Linked DNA regions of Azoarcus sp. CIB. The protein of the gene in region 2 interacts with the protein of the main gene of each other region in a pairwise test. Links are inferred from orthologs where the notes say so. Each region holds a gene or a part of one and is shown on either strand. Other genes may lie near its edges. The genes, in order: zapD, ftsZ, rlmN and AzCIB_RS00505.

What was found.
Region 1: the proteins of ftsZ (region 2) and zapD interact in binary tests that used the Escherichia coli proteins (3 or more experiments, as listed by UniProt). The link is inferred for Azoarcus sp. CIB from one-to-one orthologs.
Region 3: the proteins of ftsZ (region 2) and rlmN interact in binary tests that used the Escherichia coli proteins (3 or more experiments, as listed by UniProt). The link is inferred for Azoarcus sp. CIB from one-to-one orthologs.
Region 4: the proteins of ftsZ (region 2) and AzCIB_RS00505 interact in binary tests that used the Escherichia coli proteins (3 or more experiments, as listed by UniProt). The link is inferred for Azoarcus sp. CIB from one-to-one orthologs.

What each region holds. Positions count from the first base shown.
Region 1 is NZ_CP011072.1:661,234-666,692, reverse strand. What follows is about bases 1,006-3,940. They hold zapD (cell division protein ZapD), read left to right. Parts: upstream 1,006-2,062; coding sequence 2,063-2,818; downstream 2,819-3,940. Other genes in these bases: AzCIB_RS02805 (Nudix family hydrolase), read right to left, coding at 3,026-3,940; AzCIB_RS02810 (DNA gyrase inhibitor YacG), read left to right, coding at 2,832-3,035; coaE (dephospho-CoA kinase), read left to right, coding at 1,323-1,940; AzCIB_RS02825 (SPOR domain-containing protein), read left to right, coding at 1,006-1,326. Outside these bases: AzCIB_RS02830 (TrpB-like pyridoxal phosphate-dependent enzyme), read left to right, coding at 1-551; more of AzCIB_RS02825, read left to right, coding at 595-1,005; more of AzCIB_RS02805, read right to left, coding at 3,941-3,967; AzCIB_RS02800 (ATP-binding protein), read right to left, coding at 3,964-4,839; AzCIB_RS24830 (hypothetical protein), read right to left, coding at 4,832-4,954; mltA (murein transglycosylase A), read left to right, coding at 5,047-5,459. UniProt on the Escherichia coli protein: Cell division factor that enhances FtsZ-ring assembly. Directly interacts with FtsZ and promotes bundling of FtsZ protofilaments, with a reduction in FtsZ GTPase activity.
Region 2 is NZ_CP011072.1:4,225,376-4,230,713, forward strand. Bases 1,745-4,558 are described here. They hold ftsZ (cell division protein FtsZ), read right to left. Parts: upstream 3,815-4,558; coding sequence 2,675-3,814; downstream 1,745-2,674. Other genes in these bases: lpxC (UDP-3-O-acyl-N-acetylglucosamine deacetylase), read right to left, coding at 1,745-2,468; ftsA (cell division protein FtsA), read right to left, coding at 3,960-4,558. In the rest of the region: preprotein translocase subunit SecA, read right to left, coding at 1-640; AzCIB_RS18885 (DciA family protein), read left to right, coding at 809-1,243; AzCIB_RS18890 (hypothetical protein), read right to left, coding at 1,352-1,540; more of lpxC, read right to left, coding at 1,551-1,744; more of ftsA, read right to left, coding at 4,559-5,189; AzCIB_RS18910 (cell division protein FtsQ/DivIB), read right to left, coding at 5,186-5,338. UniProt on the Escherichia coli protein: Essential cell division protein that forms a contractile ring structure (Z ring) at the future cell division site. The regulation of the ring assembly controls the timing and the location of cell division.
Region 3 is NZ_CP011072.1:800,071-805,445, forward strand. Bases 1,479-4,329 are described here. They hold rlmN (dual-specificity RNA methyltransferase RlmN), read left to right. Parts: upstream 1,479-2,262; coding sequence 2,263-3,396; downstream 3,397-4,329. Other genes in these bases: nifA (nif-specific transcriptional activator NifA), read right to left, coding at 1,479-1,537; ndk (nucleoside-diphosphate kinase), read left to right, coding at 1,752-2,177; pilW (type IV pilus biogenesis/stability protein PilW), read left to right, coding at 3,393-4,193; AzCIB_RS03565 (helix-turn-helix domain-containing protein), read left to right, coding at 4,190-4,329. Also shown: more of nifA, read right to left, coding at 1-1,478; more of AzCIB_RS03565, read left to right, coding at 4,330-5,200; ispG (flavodoxin-dependent (E)-4-hydroxy-3-methylbut-2-enyl-diphosphate synthase), read left to right, coding at 5,207-5,375.
Region 4 is NZ_CP011072.1:118,620-124,084, forward strand. The notes cover bases 1,191-4,131. They hold AzCIB_RS00505 (rod shape-determining protein), read left to right. Parts: upstream 1,191-2,109; coding sequence 2,110-3,153; downstream 3,154-4,131. Other genes in these bases: gatA (Asp-tRNA(Asn)/Glu-tRNA(Gln) amidotransferase subunit GatA), read right to left, coding at 1,191-1,699; gatC (Asp-tRNA(Asn)/Glu-tRNA(Gln) amidotransferase subunit GatC), read right to left, coding at 1,703-1,990; mreC (rod shape-determining protein MreC), read left to right, coding at 3,211-4,107; mreD (rod shape-determining protein MreD), read left to right, coding at 4,111-4,131. In the rest of the region: AzCIB_RS00490 (hypothetical protein), read right to left, coding at 1-228; more of gatA, read right to left, coding at 236-1,190; more of mreD, read left to right, coding at 4,132-4,632; mrdA (penicillin-binding protein 2), read left to right, coding at 4,637-5,465. UniProt on the Escherichia coli protein: Forms membrane-associated dynamic filaments that are essential for cell shape determination. Acts by regulating cell wall synthesis and cell elongation, and thus cell shape.

The DNA.
Region 1 (5,459 bases), 3.6 Mb from region 2 along the record:
CCTTCCCCTTCCTCGCCGACAAGGCCTCGGGCGACAAGCGCGCCGAGAAGCTCCGCTGCGTCGCTGTCGAGCCGACCTCCTGCCCGACGCTGACGAAGGGCCAGTACGCCTACGACTTCGGCGACGCCTCCGGCTTCACGCCGCTGATGAAGATGTACACGCTGGGCCACGATTTCATGCCGCCGGGCATCCACGCCGGCGGCCTGCGCTACCACGGCGACTCGCCGCTGGTGTCGCAGCTCTACCACGAGGGACTGCTCGAGGCCGTCGCCGTGCCGCAACTCGCCACCTTCGAGGCCGGCGTCATGTTCGCGCGCAACGAAGGCATCATCCCGGCGCCCGAGTCCTGCCACGCGATCCGCGCCGCCATCGACGAGGCGCTCGCGTGCAAGGCCACGGGCGAGCCGAAGGTAATCCTCTTCAACCTCACCGGCCACGGTCACTTCGACATGAGCTCCTACGACCGCTACTTCTCCGGCCAACTCGAAAACTACGACTATCCGGCCGAAGCGGTCGCCGCCTCGCTCGCGCACCTGCCGAAGTTCGGCTGAGGCTTGGGGCCAGAATCGGTCGCCTATCCGGTAAAGTTCGCCCATGCGCATCGTATTCGTCATTCTCGTGCTGCTCAACCTGCTCGCCCTGGCGTCGATCCGGGGCTGGCTGGGCAACTCCGCGCCCGAAGGCGAACCCGAACGCCTGAGCAACCAGCTCAACCCGGACCGCATCGTGCTGCGCCCGGGCGGCACCGCCCCCCAGCGCGAAGCCGAAGCGGCAACGCCGCCCGCCGAGCAGACCGCCGCCCTGCCCGAAACCGCCAACGGCCGCGAAGCGCCACCGCCCGCAACCCCTGCGGCCGCTGCGCCGGCATTGCCGCAGGCCTGCACCGTCATCGGCGGACTCGCCGAAAGCGAAGCCGATGCCCTCATGCAGGCTGCCATCGCGGGCAAACCCGGACTGCGCGGCGAACGCAAAACCAGCAGCACCCCCACCGCGTGGTGGGTGCGCATCCCTCCCAACGGCGGGCGCGAAGCGGCCGAACGGCGCGTCGCCGAACTGCGCAGCCAGGGGGTATCGGAACTCTTCATCGTCAACGACCCCGGCCCCAACCAGTACGCGATCTCGCTCGGCCTATTCAAGACCGAAGCCAAGGCCCAGCAACACCTCGCGACAATGCAGGCGAAACAGGTGCGCGGCGCCGGCATCGCCTCGCGCACGACCACCGTTCACCGCATTGAGGTCCGCGGCCCGGCAAGCACCCTCAAAACCCTCACCAGTTCACCGGCCGTGCGCCGGTCGGGCGCAACCATCAGCGAATGCACACCATGAGCAACAGCCCCTACATCGTCGGCCTCACCGGCGGCATCGGCAGCGGCAAAAGCGCAGCGGCCGACCGTTTTGCCGAACTCGGCGCCGCTATCGTCGACACCGATGCCATCGCGCATGCCCTCACCGGACCGGGCGGACAAGCGATTCCGGCGATCCGCGCGGCCTTCGGCGACGCCGTGATCACACCCGACGGCGCACTCGACCGCAAGGCCATGCGCGACCGCGCCTTCGCCGACCCGAACGAACGGCGCCGGCTCGAAGCGATCCTGCACCCGGCGATCGGCGCCGAAAGCGCACGTCAGGTGAGTGCGGCGCGCGCCCCCTATGTCGTGCTGGTCGTGCCGCTGCTGGTCGAATCCGGCAAGTATCGCGAACGATGCGACAGCCTGTGCGTCGTCGACTGCCCCGTCGAGGTCCAGATCGCGCGCGTCATGACGCGCAGCCACCTGCCGGAAGAGCAGGTCCGCGCCATCATGGCGACCCAGGCAAGCCGCGAACAACGCCTCGCCGCCGCCGACGAGGTCATCGACAACGGCAGTGATCTCGCGACGCTCATCACGCAGGTCGACCGCCTACACGAAAAGTACCTCGCCGCCGCCCGCACGGTCGCCTGAAAACGCCCACGGACAAAGGCTTTTCGGGCGATTCCGCGCCGCAAACGGACAGGCCGCGGCATATCCCCTGTGCTATCATCCCGGCACTAACGGGAGATCCGGTTTTCTCAGGCGCACATGCGGTGATCAGCTACGAATATCCTCTTAACGAGCGTATCCGCACCCTCCTGCGCCTGGAAGACCTGTACACCAAGCTCGCCCATTTTTCGCGCGGCGATGCTCCGCAGGATCACCACGTCACACTGCTCACCCTGTTCGAAATCCTCGAGGTCGCCGGCCGCGCCGACCTCAAGGTCGACCTCGTGCAGGAACTCGAACGCCAACGCCAGATCCTGATCTCCTTCCGCAACAATCCGGAGATCTCCGAGGAAGCGCTGTCGGGGGCACTCTACGAGATCGAACAGGCCTCCTCGTCGCTGCTCGCGATGGCCGGCAAGATCGGCCAGTACCTGCGCGAAAACGAGTGGCTGATGGCGATCCGCAGCCGCGCGTCGATTCCCGGCGGCGTGTGCCAGTTCGACCTGCCGTCCTACCACTACTGGCTGCAGCGCGATGCTGACCAGCGCAGACACGAGCTGTCCAACTGGGTACACCCGATGCTGCCGATCCGCGACGGACTCTCGATCGTCCTGCGCCTGCTGCGCGCGAGCGGGCGCCCCGAGACGCAGCTCGCCCGCGGCGGCACCTACCAGCTCATGATGGCCGGCCGCAGCGCACAGATGCTGCGCCTGCGCCTGCCTCCGAACGACGCCGTCGTGCCCGAGATCAGCGCCAACAAGTACGCGCTCAACGTCCGCTTCATGCTCTCCGAAACGGTGATCCGCCCGCGGCTCGCCGAGCGCGACGTCAACTTCGAACTCACTTTCTGCAGCCTCTGAGGCCGCCCGCAGCATGGCGAAGATCCGCACCGTCAATTGTCCGCAATGCGGCGCCCCCGTCCGCTGGGTGCCGGAGAACCGCTTCCGCCCGTTCTGCTCCGAACGCTGCAAGCAGATCGACCTCGGTGCCTGGGCATCCGAGGACTACCGCGTCCCAACCGCAGACGAGGGCGATCCGGGCGAGCAAAACCCCTCCGGACCCTCGACTCAGGACTGATCCCAAGTCCCGCGGATCGCCGCGATGCCATGCGCGCCAGCCATCCGCGCGCGCTCCATGTCGGCCAACCCCAGCCCCCCGAGCGCAAGCACGGGCATCGGCAGCCCGCTGACTAACTCCGTGAACCGCTCCCACCCCAGCGCCGCCTGCCCGGGATGCGTCGCGGTCGACTGCACCGCGCCCAGCACTACATAGTCCAGGCCGAGACCGGCCGCACGCTCCAGCTCCTCGCGCGTATGGCACGAGGCACCGACCCACTCCAGCGCCGGTCGCGCCCCCAGGACGCCCAGCTGCGCGGCCGACAGGTGCACGCCATCGGCCCCGGTCTCCGCTGCGAGCTCCGCGCTGCCGTTCACGACAACCGCCGCCCCACACGCCCGCGCCCGTTTCAAAACCTCGGCGGCAAAGGCACGTACTTCGGGCGTGGCCATTCCCGGCTCGCGCACCTGGACCAGCCGCAGACCGCCGGCCAGCGCCGCGTCGAGCAGCTCGAGCTGGCGCGCGACGCCAATTTCGGCCGCATGCGTGATCCCCATCCAGCGCGGCAGGCGCAAGGCCTTCAGGATCGGGCCGTTCGCCGGCAGCATCGGCCCGACCTCCGGCGCCTCCACCCGCTCCCAGGAAAGCGCGCTATGCACGTGATCGTGCAGCTCGCCTTCCCAGTCGGCAACCTCGAAGAAGTGCAACCGCACATGCGCATGCTCATACGCATGCTCGCGCGTGATCCATGGCCGCACGGCATGCACGCGAATCCCCAGTTCCTCGTCGAGCTCACGGATCAGCGCGTCGGCCGGCGACTCGCCCGACTCAACCTTGCCGCCGGGGAATTCCCAGTAGCCCGCGTAGAAGGTATCGGGCGCCCGCTGCCCGAGCAGGAAACGCCCGTCGCGGCGGAAGATCACGCCGGCAGCCACCTCGACGCGCTTGGTCATCGTGCGCTTCCCGTCTCGAAGCGCCCGGCCCAGTCACGCGCGAACTGCCAGGCAACACGCCCGGAACGGGAGCCGCGCATCAGCGCCCACTGCAAGGCCTCCTGCCGCGCACCGTCGATCGCCTTGCGATCCAGCCCGAAGGTCTTCAGCCAGTACGCGACGATCTCCAGATACTCGTCCTGGCTGAAGGGGTAAAAGGAGATCCACAGACCGAAGCGTTCCGAAAGCGATATCTTCTCCTCGACCGCTTCGCCCGGATGGATCTCGCCGTCCACATGCTTCGTCTGCAGGTTCTCGTCGTGGTACTCCGGCATCAGGTGACGCCGGTTCGAGGTCGCGTAGATCAGCACGTTATCGGGAACCGCCGCCACCGACCCGTCGAGCACGCTCTTCAGCGCCTTGTAGGCGGGCTCCGCGTCCTCGAAGGACAGATCGTCGCAGAACAGGATGAAGCGCTCCGGCCGCCCCTGGACCAGCTCGATGATCTCGGGTAGGTCCATCAGGTCGTCGCGATCGACTTCGATCAGCCGCAAGCCCTTGCCCGCGTAGGCGTTCAGCAAGGCCTTCACGAGCGACGACTTACCGGTGCCGCGGGCCCCGGTCAGCAGCACGTTGTTCGCGCGCCTGCCCGCGAGGAACTGCCGCGTGTTGAAATCGATGCGCTCCTTCTGCCCATCAACGTCGCGCAGATCCTTGAGGCGGATCCCGTGCGGACGCGTCACGGGCACGAGGCTCGCATGACCGTTCCGCCTGCGCCACAGGAAGGCCGGCGCGGCTGACCAGTCGGGCGCCTCCAGCGGACGCGGCAGCAGCTGCTCCAGTCGCCCGATCAGCTGCTCGGCGCGCGTCACCAATTGCACTAGATCACTCATCTCGATTTGTTCTTCCTTCGTTCGCGTCACCATCGCGCCGCCTCGGCCACGTCGCCCACACGATCACCAGCAGCAGCGCGAGCGCGACGCCCGCTTCCAGAAAGATCACCCACATTGCGCTCTCCTGCGGGAATGGCGATTCGGGCCGATCCGGGCAAGCCGGTATACTGGGGGCCCTTGATTTCACGAGTCTACCTGATCCTCCCCATGAACCGGCGCGCCCCAACATCACTCGCGCAGCGCCTGCTGTGTCTCCTGCCCTTCGTTCTACTCGCAGCCTGCGCCAGCCAGCCGCCGGCGCCCGCGACCGCCACGACCCCGTGCACGGCAGCGAAGCCCTGCCCGTCATGCCCGACCTGTGTGGCCCCACAGACGCCCGCAGCGGCACAGCCCCCCGCTCCGTCGCCCGCTGTGGAAGCGCTGCAGCGCACAAGCTGGAGCGAACTGCCCGATTGGCGTAGCGACGATGTCGCACAAGCCTGGCCCGCCCTGCGCCAGTCGTGCAAGGTCCTCGCCAAACAGCCGCGCTGGCAGCGCGTGTGCGACGACGCGCAGCGCCTCGGCGACACCCCCGGCGCGACCGCCGTACGCCAGTTCATCGAAACCCGCTTCACCCCATG
Region 2 (5,338 bases):
TCGAATCGACCTCGTCGACGATCGCGAAGTTGAGGCTGCGCTGCACGCGCTCGCTGGTGGAATACACCATGTTGTCGCGCAGGTAGTCGAAGCCGAACTCGTTGTTCGTGCCATAGGTGATGTCGGCGGCGTAGGCAGCCTGCTTTTCCTCGTGCCCCATGCGCGACAGGTTGCAGCCCGTCGTCAGCCCGAGAAAGCCGTAGATGCGCCCCATCCAGTCGGCGTCGCGGCTCGCGAGGTAGTCGTTGACGGTGACGACATGCACCCCCTTGCCGGCGAGCGCGTTGAGGTAGGCCGGCAGCGTCGCGACGAGGGTCTTGCCTTCGCCGGTGCGCATTTCGGAGATCTTGCCGTTGTGCTGCACCATGCCACCGATCAGCTGCACGTCGAAATGGCGCATGCCGTGGACACGCTTGGCCGCTTCGCGCACGACCGCAAAGGCTTCCGGCAGCAGGCTGTCGAGGTCTTCGCCATTGGCGACGCGCTGCCTGAATTCGTCCGTTTTGGCCCGCAGGGCCTCGTCCGTCAGGGCCGAAATCGTCGGCTCCAGGGCATTGATGGTGCGTACCGTCTGGGAATACTGGCGGATGAGGCGGTCGTTGCGACTACCGAAAATTTTCTTGAGCAGGCCGGAAATCATGTGGGTATCTGGTGGGACCGATTCGGCAAAGCGGGAAGTTTAGCATGCCGACCGCAAGGCCCCGCAGCGGATGCGGCGGCGGGAACGGGGCGCGGCCAGGAAGGTCTGCGCTTGCGGTAGCGGACTCCCCGACCTACCATCTGGGAGCAATCCGACTTCGGCCCCCTCATGACCCAGCTCATCCAGCGCTTCCTGGGCACCGGCGACGCTCTCGCACGCCTGAAGGACCACGCAGCGCGCCTGATGCGCCTGCAGAACCTGCTCCAGCAGCACCTTCCGCCCGCGCTCGCGTCGGCCTGTTCGGTCGCCAACCTGAAGGGCGACACGCTGGTGCTGCTCGCCAACGGCGGCGCCGCCGCCGCACGCCTGAAGCAGATTGCACCGTCGCTGGCCCAGGAGCTTGCCGCCGCGGGCCTGCAGATCAAGGCCGTGCAGGTGAAGGTGAAGGTGCTCGAGACGCGCGAGGAACGACGCCCTCCGCCGCAGCGCACGATCTCGGAAGGCGGCAGCCGCAGTATCGAGGATTTCTCTGCCACGCTGCCGGCGGATTCGCCGCTGCGCGAATCGCTGGAACGCCTGGTCCGGCGCAGTCGTCGCGACTGATTATCGGTCGGACGATCGAAGAGTCCCCCGTTCGCGTCGGGCGTACCGAAAGTCAGCGAGAGCTCTTCGACGGACTCGGCCGAAGCCGTATCTCGCAGTCGACAAAGGCTACATGAACGGCACGAACACGCGCTCGAGCGCGAACAGCGCGAGGAACACGAACAGGACGACGATCCCGGAGCGAAAGCAGTTCCACGCCCACAGGCGGTACTTCGGATTGCCGGTGAGCATCCACGCGACGAGCGATGCGCCGATGCCGATCACCGCAAGGATGGCGAACAGGCGGACCACCAGCATCGCCGGGCGCTCAGGCGAGGGAGAGTTCGAACTGGTGGCTGACCGCCGCCGGGGTCGCGGCGTCCTGCTCGAACGTCACGATCTCCCAGGCGCTACTGTCTTCCAGCAGCACGCGCAGCACCTGGTTGTTCAGCGCATGGCCGGCCTTGTGCGCGGAATAGCGGGCGAGAAGCGGATGGCCGCACAGGTAGAGGTCGCCGATCGCATCCAGGACCTTGTGCTTGACGAACTCGTCCACGTAGCGCAGGCCTTCCGTATTGAGCACGCGGTATTCGTCCATCACGATCGCGTTGTCCAGGCTGCCGCCCAGCGCCAAACCGTTGGAGCGCATGAACTCGACGTCCTGCATGAAGCCGAAGGTGCGCGCACGGGCGACGTCGCGAACGTAGGAGTGTTCGGCGAAATCGATGCTCACCTGCGTCGAGGTCTTGTCGATCGCCGGGTGGTTGAACACGATGGAGAAATCCAGCCTGAAGCCGTCATAAGGTTCGAGGCGCACCCATTTGTCGTCCTCGCGGTACTCGACGGCCTTCTTCACGCGCAGGAAGCGCTTGGGTGCCTGCTGTTCCTCGATACCCGCCGATTGCAGCAGGAACACGAAGGGACCCGCACTGCCATCGAGAATGGGAATTTCCGGTGCATCGACGTCAACGTGCACATTGTCGATGCCGAGACCGGCAAGGGCCGACATCAGGTGCTCGACGGTGCCGACCTTGGCGCCGTCGCGCTCGAGGCCCGAGCACATGCGCGTGTCGCACACGGAATAGGGGTCGGCCGGGAAGTCCACGACCGGATCGAGATCGACGCGGTGAAAGACGATGCCCGTATCGGGCGCAGCCGGACGCAGCACCAGCTGGACCTTGCGTCCGCCGTGCAGACCGACGCCGGTGGCCTTGATGAGCGATTTGAGGGTGCGCTGCCTGATCATTGTTAAATTCCCGTTACACGACAGCAGTTTAGCACGCACACGCGGCATCACACGGCAAGTTTCGCTGCAACGCAGCATGCAACACAGCGTTGCTGCGAACCGCCATCAAGCCCCTGCAGCGCCGGCCGGAACGGAAACGGGCGCATGCTGCGGACCGGAGGCGACGGTCCACAGCATGCGCCCGTAATGGGCGGAGCCGACGGTGCTCAGTCGGCCTGCTTGCGCAGGAAGGCCGGGATGTCGTACGTGCCCATGCCGTTGGCGCTCATCGCCTCGACCGTCGTGCGACGGTTGGTGCGAATGACCGCCGGAACGTCCAGGTTGGTCAGGTCGATGCCGCCGACCGAAGGGCCGTACGTTCCGGTGCCCTGCACTACTTGCATCACCGGCTGGCGCGCAGCGCGCGGCACGCCGAGGCCGGTCGCGACGACGGTGACGCGGACGCAGTCTTCCATCGATTCGTCGAACACCGTACCGTACTTGACGAAGGCTTCGGGCGCGGCGAAGGCCTGGACGGTCTTCACGGCGTCACGCACTTCGGACATCTTCAGCGAGCGGCTGGCCGTGATGTTGATCAGCACGCAGCGTGCGCCGGACAGTTCGGTACCCTCGAGCAGCGGGCTCACGGCGGCCTGCTCGGCGGCGATGCGTGCGCGGTCCATGCCGGAGGCTTCGGCCGAACCCATCATCGCGCGGCCCATCTCGCCCATTGCGGTGCGCACGTCCTGGAAGTCGACGTTCACCAGGCCCGGCACATTGATGATCTCGGCGATGCCGCCAACGGCGCTGCGCAGCACGTTGTCGGCGGAGCGGAAGCAGTCCTCGAAGCCGGCGTCGTCGCCGTACACTTCGAGCAGCTTGTCGTTGAGGACGATGATCAGCGAGTCGACGTAGCGGGTCAGCTCCTCGACGCCGCTTTCCGCGACGCGCAGGCGGTTCTCGAAGTCGAAGGGCTTGGTCACGACCGCGACGGTCAGGATGCCCATCTCCTTGGCGATCTCGGCCACGACCGGCGCCGCGCCGGTGCCGGTGCCGCCGCCCATGCCGCCGGTGATGAAGCACATGTGGGCGCCGTCGAGCGCCGCAGCGATCGCTTCGCGCGAATCCTGCGCCGCGGCACGGCCGGCTTCGGGCTTCGAGCCGGCGCCCAGGCCCGAGTTGCCCAGCTGGATCTTGTTCGGGGCGAGGCAGCGATGGAGCGCCTGCGCATCGGTGTTGGCGACGATGAATTCGACGCCCTGCACCCCTTCCCGGATCATGTGATCGACGGCATTGCCGCCGGCGCCGCCGACACCGATCACCTTGATGATCGTGCCGGTCTGCTCCTTCTCAACGATTTCAAACATTTGCCTCGCCTCCTGAAAAACAACCCCGATACGCACCGAGCCGCCGCCGAGTCTACATCTAGTAATAAATCAAAAGTTTACAACTAAATAAGGGGACCTGATCAACAACTCATTCAATTTGGCTGAAAAATTCCACGCCGTTCCGTCAAAAATTCTTCTCGAACCACGCCTTCATGCGGCCGAACACCTGCTTCACGCTCCGGGTGTCGCGCGCGAGCATGCCGCGGCGGCGCTGGGCATGGCCTTCCATGACCAGGCCCATGGCTGTGGCATAGCGCGGATGGCACACGACATCCGCAAGGCCTCCCGAATACTGCGGTGCGCCCACGCGCACCGGCATGTGGAACACTTCCTCGCCGAGTTCGACCATGCCGAGCATCACGGACGAGCCACCGGCGAGCACGATGCCCGAGGAGAGCAGCTCTTCGTAGCCGCTGCGACGCAGCTCGGCCTGCACGAGTTCGAACAGTTCGGACACGCGCGGCTCGATGACGTCGGCGAGACGCTGGCGCGACAGCGGACGCGGCGGGCGGTCGCCGACGCCGGGTACCTCGATCATTTCCTCGGGATCGGCCAGCGTGTGCATCGCGACGCCGTGGCGGATCTTGATCTCCTCGGCTTCGGAGGTCGGCGTGCGCAGTGCCATCGCGATGTCGTTGGTGATCTGGTCGCCCGCGACCGGCAGCACCGCCGTGTGGCGGATCGCGCCGTGCGTGAAGACCGCGATGTCGGTCGTGCCGCCGCCGATGTCAACGAGGCACACGCCCAGTTCCTTCTCGTCCTCGGTCAGCACCGCATAGCTCGAGGCGAGCGGCTGCAGGATGAGATCCATGACCTCGAGTCCGCAGCGGCGCACGCACTTGATGACGTTCTGGGCCGCCGACACGGCGCCGGTGACGATATGCACCTTGACCTCGAGCTTGACGCCGCTCATGCCGATCGGCTCGCGCACGCCGCCCTGCCCGTCGATGATGAATTCCTGGGTGAGCGTGTGCAGGATCTGCTGTTCCGCGGGCACCGGCATTGCACGGGCGACCTCGATCACGCGCTCGACGTCGAGCGGGGTGACCTCCTTGTCCTTGATCGCGACCATGCCGTTGGAGTTGAAGCTCTTGATGTGACTGCCGGCGATCCCGGTATAGACGTCGCGGATCTTGCAGTCGGCCATCAGCTCGACTTCCTGGATCACGCGCGAGATCGCATCGACGGTGGCCTCGATGTTCACGACCACGCCGCGCTTCAGGCCGCTGGTCGGCTGCGTACCGACGCCCACGACGTTGAGCCGCCCGTCGGGACGAACCTCCGCGACCATGCACGTGACCTTGGCGGTACCGATGTCCAGCCCGACGATCAGGTCCTTGTATTCCTTGCTCATTGCTTGCCTTTCGCTGCCTTGAAGTCCCCCACCGGGGTGAGGGCGAATCCGCTCGGGTAGCGGAGATCCGCTACCGCCACTTGCACACCAACCTTTTCCTTCGCCTGCGACCAGGCGCTCACGAAGCGCTCCAGGCGCTCGCCGATCGG
Region 3 (5,375 bases), 3.4 Mb from region 2 along the record:
GTTCCATCGCATCGACCAGACGCTCGCGCTCGCTGGTCGGCGCCCTGGCGGCCGCGACCTCGTCGCCCGGATCCGCAGCCGGTGCCGCGGGTGCCGTCCGCGCGGGCGGCGCGCTGCGTACCGGCACCCCGATCACGGGGAAACACGCCCGCGATTGTGCGCTCTCCAGCAGCACCGCCGAGAAGCACTGCCCCTTCTGACAGCGCATATCCACCTCGCGGATCGTGTTCGCGCGCGTCATCGTCGCCGCGCGCTGGATGCAGTTCTCCAGTTCGCGCACATTGCCCGGCCAGTTGCACTGCATCAGGATCTCCAACGCCCCCTGCGTCATCGTCAGCTGGCGGCGGTTCTCGCGGTTGAAGCGGTCAAGGAAGAAATCCACCAGTAGCGGGATGTCGTCCTTCCGCTCGCGCAACGACGGCATGAAGATCGTCACCACATTGAGGCGGAAATACAGGTCGGCGCGGAACTCGTTCCGCTGCACCATCTCCTCCAGGTTGCGGTTCGTCGCCGCCACCAGCCGCACATCGGCGCGCAGCGTCTTGTTGCCGCCGACGCGCTCGAACTCCTGCTCCTGCAGCACGCGCAGCAGCTTCGCCTGGAAGGCCGGCGAAATATCGCCGATCTCGTCGAGGAAGATCGTGCCGCCCTTGGCCAACTCGAAACGCCCCTTGCGCTCCGAGGTCGCGCCGGTGAACGCGCCCTTCTCGTGGCCGAAGAGCTCCGACTCCAGCAGCGTCTCCGGCAGCGCCGCACAGTTCAGCTTCACGAACGGCCCCTTCGCGCGCGGCGACAGGTAATGGATCGCGTGCGCGATCGCCTCCTTGCCGGTGCCCGACTCGCCGCGCAGCAGCACCGTCGCGCCGGACGGTGCTGCCTGATGCACGTCCGCGAACACCTCCTTCATGCGTTTCGAGCGCCCCACCACGTTCTCGATGTCGTAGCTACCCTGCAGCTGCTTCTGCAGGCGGGCGGACTCCTCGATCAGCACCTGCCGGTCCGCCGCCACCGACTGGTGCAGGCGGTAGGTCTGCGCCAGCAGGTTCGCGACCAGCGACAGGATGCGCACGTCGCGCTCGAAGTTAACCGGCTGCTCGGCGTCGGGATGGCGGTCGGCCGAGAGGATGCCGATCACCTCGCGGTCGAGCTTCAGCGGCACGACGACGTAGGACACCCCCGCAAGCTGCTGAGGGTCGCGCCCGGTGCGGTTCGTGAAGTTCGTGTCCGCGGCGATGTCGGGGATCACGATCGGCGAACCGCTGCGGATCACCTTGGAGATCACCCCCGCGCCGGGGTCGAGAACCGGCGCCTCACTCATCGGCCAGGGCACGCCAGCTGCACCAAGAATGTGCAGCTGCTCGTCCGCCTGCACCAGACCGACCAGTGCGTGGCGCATGTGGAGCTGCGTCAGCAGCAGGCGCAGCACGCTCTGCACGCATTGCCTGAAGTCGAGCGATGAGGTCAAAACCTTGCTGATCTCGTAAATTGTCAGCAGATCGATGTCGGATGTGCGTCGATGATTACCGGAATGCGTCATGGCGGAGCCTGTATTTCCATGTTTGTTTCAGGGTCTTCCGCAAGAAGTGCGCCACGTTTGCTGCAGCGCAAAAACTCCGCGCACCGGCGAGGTGCTGCGGCCTGGGTGCCGTTGTCGTAGCGCTGGGAGACTGTCAAGAAAAACTGCTAGAATCACGAGCTACGCTTTTTGCGCCCAATTTTTCGCAGACCGATTCAATCCGGAGTTTTTTCAAATGGCTATCGAACGCACCCTGTCCATCATCAAGCCCGACGCCGTCGCCAAGAACGTGATCGGCAAGATCTACCAGCGCTTCGAAGATGCAGGTCTCAAGGTCATCGCCTCGAAGATGGTGCACCTGTCCGAGCGCGAGGCCGGCCAGTTCTACGCCGTGCACAAGGAGCGCCCCTTCTTCAAGGATCTGGTGTCCTTCATGATCTCCGGCCCGGTGATGATTCAGGTCCTGGAAGGCGAGAACGCCATCACCAAGAACCGTGACCTGATGGGCGCCACCGACCCGAAGAAGGCCGCTGCCGGCACCATCCGCGCCGACTTCGCCGACTCGATCGACGCCAACGCCGTCCACGGTTCGGATGCGCCCGAAACCGCTGCGGTCGAAGTCGCGTTCTTCTTCCCCGGAATGAACGTTTACGCCCGCTAAGCCTCTCAGGGCTACGCCCGCGGATCGGCCCGCGCACTTCGTGCAACGCGGGCCGATTGCATTTTGAGGGCAGCACAGGAAACACATGGAAACACCGGTCAATCTGCTCGATTTCGACGTCGACGGCCTCGTCGCCTGGTTTGCCGAGCGCGACGAGAAGCCCTTCCGCGCGCGTCAGGTGATGCGCTGGATGCACCGCTTCGGCGAAACCGATTTCGACAGCATGACCGACGTCGCGAAGAGCCTGCGCGCGAAGCTCGCCCAAGAGGCGTGCGTCCGCCCGCCGCAGGCCATCCGTGACAGCGTGTCGGAAGATGGCACGCGCAAGTGGCTGCTGGATGTCGGCAACGCCAACGCGGTCGAGGCCGTGTTCATTCCCGAGACCAACCGCGGCACCCTGTGCATCTCGTCGCAGGCCGGCTGCGCGCTCGACTGCGCCTTCTGCTCGACCGGCAAGCAGGGCTTCAACCGCAACCTGTCGGCAGCCGAGATCATCGGCCAGCTGTGGCTCGCGAACAAACTGCTGGGCGGCACTTCGACGCCGGCCGGGGCCAAGGACGCCGAGGGCGACGCGGATAACGGCCGCGTCATCAGCAACGTCGTCATGATGGGCATGGGCGAGCCGCTCGCCAACTTCGACAACGTCGTCACCGCGCTGCGCCTGATGCTCGACGATCACGCCTATGGCCTGTCGCGCCGCCGCGTCACGGTGTCGACCTCCGGCATCGTGCCGGCGATGGACCGCCTGCGCGACGAATGTCCGGTCGCGCTCGCCGTGTCGCTGCACGCGCCCGACGACGCGCTGCGCGACCGCCTCGTGCCGATCAACCAGAAATACCCGCTGCGCGAGCTGATGGCCGCGTGCCGGCGTTACCTCGAACGCGCCCCGCGCGACTTCGTGACCTTCGAATACGTCATGCTCGACGGCGTGAACGACTCCGACGCGCATGCGCGCGCGCTCGTCGCCCTCGTGCGCGACGTGCCGTGCAAGTTCAACCTGATCCCGTTCAACCCCTTTCCGAACTCGGGTTTCGGCCGTTCCCAGCCCGAACGCATACGCCGCTTTGCAGGTATCCTGATCGACGCGGGCATCGTCACGACGACCCGCAAAACCCGCGGCGACGACGTCAATGCCGCCTGCGGCCAGCTCGCGGGGCAGGTCCAGGACCGCACGCGCCGCACCGTTCGCCTTGTCAAACCGATGGAGGATCGTGCATGACCCGGCTCTTCGTGAAGCTGTCGCTTCCGCTGTTCGCGCTGGCGCTCGCCGGCTGCAACGCCACCATGAACGCCGCCGGCACGCCGCTTGCGGATCGTCCCGTGGCGGACACGCCGGTGTCGGGCAAGGGCGAGGCGACGGCCAAGGTGCACGCCGAGCTGGGCGCGGCCTACCTGCAGCTCGGCAACTATGCCGTGGCGCTCGACGAAGCGCGCGTGGCGCTGCAGAGCCAGTCCAACTACGCGCCGGCCTATCACCTGATGGCGCTGGTGTACATGGCCATCGACGATGCGAATGCGGCGCGCGAGAACTTCCTGCGTGCGCTCGAGATCGCGCCGAACGACCCCGAGTTCAACAACAGTTTCGGCTGGTTCCAGTGCATCAACGGAAATGTACAGGACGGCCTGGCGCGGCTTGCCTCGTCGGCGCGCAACCCGTACTACCGCACGCCCACGCGGCCTTACACGAACGCCGGCCTGTGCCATCTGCGCCAGAACAACGACACGGCAGCAGAGGCGGAATTCCGCCGCGCTTTGCAGGCCGACCCGGCGAACCGCCAGGCGATGTACCAGCTCGCCGGCATCTCCTACCGGCGCGGCGCCTACAACGTCGCGAGCGCCTTGCTGGTCGACCTGCATCAGCAAGGCGAGCCGACGCCGCAATCGGTGTGGCTGGGGCTGCGCACCGCGCGCCGCCTGGGCAACCGTGACTCCGAAGCCAGCTACGCGGCGCAGCTGCGCGGCCGCTTTGCGGACAGTCCCGAATACCGGACGATGATTCAGGGAAATTACGAGTGACAGAAGTGCATCTGGACCAGCAGGGGGCGGAATCGTCCGACCTCGCTGCCGAGATGGGCGCGCAACTTCGGCAGTTGCGCGAAGCCCGTGGCGAAACGACGAGCGACGTCGCGCATTCCCTCAAGCTGACCAGCCGGCAGATCGAGGCGATGGAGGCGGGGCGGCTCGATCTCCTGCCCGGCGCCGCGTTCGCGCGCGGTTTCCTGCGCAACTACGCCCGCTATCTCGGTGTCGATGCGGCGACCGTGCTCGCGGCCTTCGAGGCCGACGTCGCCCCGCGTGTCGTCGAACTCGCGCCGGTGTCGAACGCCGTGGGCGTCATGCCCAGCGGCAGCGGCGGGCGCTCGGTACAGATCCCGGCCGGGCTGATCGCCGGTGCGCTTCTGCTCGTGGTGCTGGTGGGCTGGTACTTCGACTGGTTCCGCATGCCTGCGGAGAATGCCGAAGTCGCGGAAAGCGTCGTCGAGCCGGCGCCGCAGGGGGCTCCCGCCGTGACCAGCGCCGCCGCCGCGCCGCAAGGGCAGGTGTCGGAATCCGCGCTCGCCGCGAGCGGCGTCGTGCCTTCGCTCCCGGTCGCTACTCCGGCAACGCCGGCCGCGCCTGCACCGGAAACCGCTGCGGTGACTGCTCCGGTTCCGGCTGCTCCCCCGTCCGCTGCCCTTCCTCCGGTCTCTGCAGCCGCCACGGCTGTCCCGCCGGCGGCGCCCACCGCGCAGGCAGTGGTGCCGCCTTTTGCGGCCACTCCGGCGGCCGTACCCCCCGCGGAAGGCGTCGAACATATCGTGTTCCGTTTCGAAGGCGAATCCTGGATCGAGGTGCGCGATGCGCGCGGTTCCATCGTCTATTCGGGGGTCAATGGCGCCGGTAGTTCGCGCACCGTGCAGGGCAAGCCGCCCTTTGCGCTGGTCGTCGGCAACGCCAGGCAGGTGTCACTCGACTATCGCGGCAAGTCTTACGACATGAAGCCGCACGTGCGCGTCAGCGTCGCTAGATTCACCCTGGAGTGAGTTGAATTGGCTACAACCCCCACCCCCGACAATCACGCCGGCCCCCTGCCGCGTCACCGCACGCGCCAAGTCCGCGTCGGGCGCGTCCTGATCGGTGCCGACGCCCCCGTCGTCGTGCAGTCGATGACCAATACCGACACCGCGGATGTGCTCGGCACCGCGATGCAGGTTGCCG
Region 4 (5,465 bases), 4.1 Mb from region 2 along the record:
CTCGTCCTTGAAGCGGCAGTCGGTCTTGATACTCAGCGGCCGCACCGGCATCGGCTTCAGCCGGCCACGCTGCAGTGCGCGTTCGGGCTCGGCTTCGGCCGCGGCCTGAGCGGCTGACGGAGCGGTCGCGGCGGGTTCGGGCTTGCGCTCGGGCGGGGTCGCGCAGGCGCCGAGCAGCACGGCGGCGGCGAGCGTCGCGGCACGGAGGGCGGGATGAAGGCGGCGCATGGGACGCTCAGGCCGGACGGCGCAGGTGCCAGTCGGTCGCCTGCTGGTACTGGTGCGCGGTGCCCAGCAGGCGCGCTTCGCCGAAATAGTCGCCGATGAGCTGCAGGCCGACCGGGAGATTCCCGGCACCGAAGCCGCAAGGATGCGAGAGACCCGGCAGGCCGGCGAGGTTCACGGCGATCGTGTAGATGTCCGAGAGGTACATCTGCACCGGATCGTCGGTCTTCTCGCCGATCGACCACGCGGTGGTCGGGCTGGTCGGGCCGGCGATCACGTCGCATTCGCGGAAAGCGGCCTGGAAGTCCTGCGCGATCAGGCGGCGCAGCTTCTGCGCCTGCAGGTAGTAGGCGTCGTAGTAGCCGTGCGACAGCACGTAGGTGCCAACGAGGATGCGGCGCTTGACCTCGGCGCCGAAGCCTTCGGCACGGCTCTTCGCATACATCTCCGCGAGGTCGCGGTACTCGGCGGCGCGGTGGCCGTAGCGCACGCCGTCGAAGCGCGACAGGTTGCTCGAGGCCTCGGCCGGGGCGATCACGTAGTAGGCGGGGATCGCGAGCTTGGCGTTGGGCAGGCTCACCTCGACGGTGGTCGCGCCGAGCCTGCGGTACTGCTCGAGCGCGGCTTCGACCGCGGCGCGCACGTCCTCGGCCATGCCTTCGGCGAAGAATTCGCGCGGCAGGCCGATGCGCAGGCCGGCGAGCGGTTTGTCGTTCGCCGGCGCGGCGATCTCGCGCGCATAGTCCTCGGCCGGGCGCTCGAGGCTGGTGGAGTCGCGCTCGTCGAAGCCGGCCATCGCGGTGAGGAGCTGCGCGCAGTCGGCCGCGGACGCGCCGAAGGCGCCGCCCTGGTCGAGCGAACTGGCGTAGGCGATCATGCCGTAGCGGCTGACGACGCCGTAGGTGGGCTTGATGCCGGTGATGCCGGTGTGGCCGGCGGGTTGGCGCACCGAACCGCCGGTGTCCGTGCCGGTGGCGATCGGGGCGAGGCGCGCGGCGACCGCGGCAGCCGAGCCGCCGGAGGAGCCGCCCGGGATGCGGGCGGTGTCCCACGGGTTCTTCACCGGACCGTAGTGCGAGTTCTCGTTCGACGAGCCCATCGCGAACTCGTCCATATTGGTCTTGCCCAGGTTGACCGCACCGGCGGCCTTGAGCAGCGAGACGACGTGGGCGTCATACGGGCTGACGAAGTTCGACAGCATCTTCGAGCCGCAGGTCGTGAGCACGCCTTCGGTGCAGAACACGTCCTTGTGCGCGAGCGGGATGCCAGTGAGCGGGCCGGCGTTGCCGGCGGCGATGCGGGCGTCGGCGGCACGGGCGGCCGCGAGGGCGCCGTCGCGGTCGACGGTGATGAAGGCGTTGAGCGCCGGGTTCTGCGCGGCGATGCGGTCGAGGAAGAGCGTCGCGAGCTCGACGCTGGAGATCCGCTTCGCGTCGAGTGCGGCGCGCAGTTCGGTGAGGCTGGCGTTGATCATGGCTTACTCGATGACCTTCGGGACGAGGTAGAGGCCCGCTTCGGTCTGCGGGGCGACGCGCTGGAAGGCCTCGCGGCGGTCCGCTTCGGTCGCGACATCGGCACGCAGGCGCTGTGCGACGTCCTGCGGGTGGCTCATCGGTTCGACGCCGCTGGTGTCGACCGCCTGCATCTGTTCGATCAGGCCGAAGATTCCGTTCAGTTTGGCGCGCGTGGCCTCGACGTCGCCATCGGCGAGTGCGATGCGCGCGAGTCCGGCGATGCGCAGGACCTGTTCAGTGGTAAGCGACATGAGGAAACAAAACCCGCTTAAATCACAAAGATTTGTAGGTTATCATACTCGTTTGCCGCCAGTCCGGCCGGGCATCAGCCCCACCGCCCACCTTCCTCACCGGTTTCGGGATTTTCCGCATGTTTGGCTTCCTTCGTTCCTATTTCTCCAACGATCTGGCCATTGACCTTGGCACCGCGAACACGCTGATCTACGTGCGCGGCAAGGGCATCGTGCTCGACGAGCCGTCCGTCGTCGCGATCCGTACCGAGGGCGGGCCCAACGCCAAGCGCACGATCCAGGCGGTCGGCCATGCGGCGAAGCAGATGCTGGGCAAGACGCCGGGCAACATCACCGCGATCCGCCCGATGAAGGACGGCGTGATTGCCGATTTCGTCGTCACCGAGCAGATGATCAAGCAGTTCATCAAGAAGGTGCACGACTCGCGCATGTTCTCGCCGAGCCCGCGCATCATCATCTGCGTGCCCTGCGGTTCGACCCAGGTCGAGCGCCGTGCGATCCGCGACGCGGCGCTGGCGGCGGGTGCGTCGCAGGTGTACCTGATCGAGGAACCGATGGCGGCGGCGATCGGCGCCGGCCTGCCGGTGTCGGACGCGACCGGTTCGATGGTCGTCGATATCGGCGGCGGCACCACCGAAGTGGGTGTGATCTCGCTGGGCGGCATGGTGTACGCCGGCTCCGTGCGCGTGGGCGGCGACAAGTTCGACGACTCGATCGTCAATTACATCCGCCGCAACTACGGCATGCTGATCGGCGATACGACCGCCGAGAACATCAAGAAGAACATCGGCTCGGCCTTCCCGGGCTCCGAAGTGCGCGAGATGGAAGTGAAGGGGCGCAACCTCGCCGAAGGCATTCCGAGGAGTTTCACGATCTCGTCGAACGAGATCCTCGAGGCGCTCACCGAGCCGCTCAACCAGATTGTTTCGGCGGTGAAGATCGCCCTCGAACAGACCCCGCCCGAACTGGGTGCCGACATCGCCGACCGCGGCATGGTGCTGACCGGCGGCGGCGCGTTGCTGCGCGACCTCGATCGCCTGCTGATGGAAGAGACCGGTCTGCCGGTGATCGTTGCCGAGGAGCCGCTGACCTGCGTCGCGCGGGGCTGCGGCATGGCGCTGGAAAAGATGGACAAGCTCGGGTCCATCTTCGCGTCCGAGTAAGTCGCGTTGTTGCGGCGGGCTTCCGGGTCTGCCGCACTCCGCCACACACGCCTCACGATGTCCCTCGCCGGTCATCCGTCTCCGCCTATCTTCAAGCAAGGACCCACGCCGCTGGTGCGGCTGCTGGTGCTGGTGTCGGTGTGCCTGGCGATGCTGGTCGCCGACCTGAGGTTCCGCTACCTCGAAGTGGTGCGCCAGGCGCTGTCGGTGGCGACCTGGCCGCTGCAGATGGCCGCCGCCGCACCGGCTGACTTCGTGCGCAACGCGGCGGTGTATTTCGGGACCCTCGTCGAGGTGCAGAAGGATAACGCCGCGTTGCGCGGGCGCGAGCTGGAAGCGGCGCAGCGCCTGCTGCGTTTCGAGCAGCTCGAGGAAGAGAACAGCCGCCTGCGCGGCCTTCTCGACATGGGCCCGGCGGTCGCGGCGAAGAGCGTCGCCGCCGAGATTCTCTACGACGCGCCGGACCCGTTCGATCTCAAGGTGATCCTCAATCGCGGCAGCCAGCAGGGCGTCGAGGCCGGCATGGCGGTCGTCAATGAACAGGGCATGATCGGCCAGGTCACGCGCGTGTATCCGGTGCAGGCCGAGGTGACGCTGCTGACCGACAAGGACCAGGCGGTGCCGGTGCAGGTCGCGCGGAACGGTTTGCGTGGCGTGCTCGCCGGAGCCGGCCAGGGACGGCTGGAGCTGCGCTTCACGCTGTCGGGTGCGGACGTGCGTGTGGGCGACCGTCTCGTGACTTCGGGCCTCGACGGGCTCTTCCTCGCCGGCTTGCCGGTGGCCGACGTCGTCAGCGTCGATCGCGACGGGCAGACTTTCGCGGTGATCGTGTGCGAACCGGTCGCCGGGGTCGAGCGCACGACCCAGGTGCGGCTGCTGGGGCGCGCCGAGCCGCCGCCGCCGCGTCCTGCGCCGGAGCCGGAACCCGAAGCGCGCAAGGGCCTCAAGGGGTAAGCGATGCAACCGACCCACCGTTCCAGCCGCATCCTGCTGCCCGCCAAGACCTGGTTCGCCTACCTGAGCCTGCTGGTCGCGCTTGCGCTGAGCTACATCCCGACCGGCCTCACGCCCGGCGTGCCCGACTGGGTCGCGCTGGTGCTGGCCTTCTGGTCGATCCGCGAGCCCTTGCGCGTCGGCATGGGGGCGGGATTCCTGTTCGGTGTGCTGGTCGATATCGGCCACGGCGCCGCAATGGGTCAGCACGCCCTCGCCTACGTCGTGCTGTGCTATCTGGCAACCTCGGTGTCGCGCCGCGTGCTGTGGTTCCCGCCGACGCAGCAGGCCTTGCAGATGTTCCCGCTGCTGCTGCTGACGCAGGTGATCATGGTCGTCGTGCGCCTCCTCGCCGGCGCCGAATTCCCCGGGTGGTGGTACTTCCTGTCCAGCCTGACGAGCGCGGCGCTGTGGGTGCCGCTGAACTACCTGTTGCTGCTGCCGCAGTACCAGCCGGTGGACCGGGACGACAATCGGCCGATCTGATCCAATGATGGAATTCCGTACCCCCGACGAGGAACTGGGGCGCTTCCGCCGCCGCGTCCTGATCGCGGGGATCTTCATCGCGGTGTGCTTCGGCCTGCTGGTCGCGCGCTTCTGGTTCCTCCAGGTCGTGCGCTACGACTATTACCACACCCGCGCCGAGGACAACCGCATCGCGCTGCTGCCCATCGTGCCGGGTCGCGGTTCGATCACCGATCGCAACGGCGTGCCGCTCGCACGCAACTACGCTGCCTACACTTTGGAGATCACGCCCTCGCGCGTGCGCGACCTCGAGGCAACGATAGACGGGTTGGCGGAGATCGTCGAGATCGACGCGCGCGACCGGCGCCGCTTCAAGAAGCTGCTCGAGGAGAGCAAGAATTTCGAGAGCGTGCCGATCCGCACGCGCCTGACCGAGGAGGAGGTGGCGCGGGTGATCGCGCGGCGCTACCAGTTCCCCGGCGTCGAGGTGCAGGCGCGCCTGTTCCGTGACTATCCGCATGGCGAAATCGCGTCGCACGTGATCGGCTACATCGGCCGCATCAACCAGCGCGACCGCGAACGCATCGAGGAGTCGGGCGACGAGGCAAACTACCGCGGCTCCGAGTACATCGGCAAGAGCGGCCTGGAGTTGAGCTACGAGGCCGTGCTGCATGGCATCACCGGCGCCGAGCAGGTCGAGGTGAATGCCGGCGGCCGCGCGGTGCGCCAGCTCGCGCGCACGCCGGGTGTGGCCGGCAACGACCTCGAGCTCACGCTGAACATCGAGATGCAGAAGGTCGCCGAAGCCGCCTTCGGCAAGCGCCGCGGGGCGCTCGTCGCGATCGAGCCGGCGA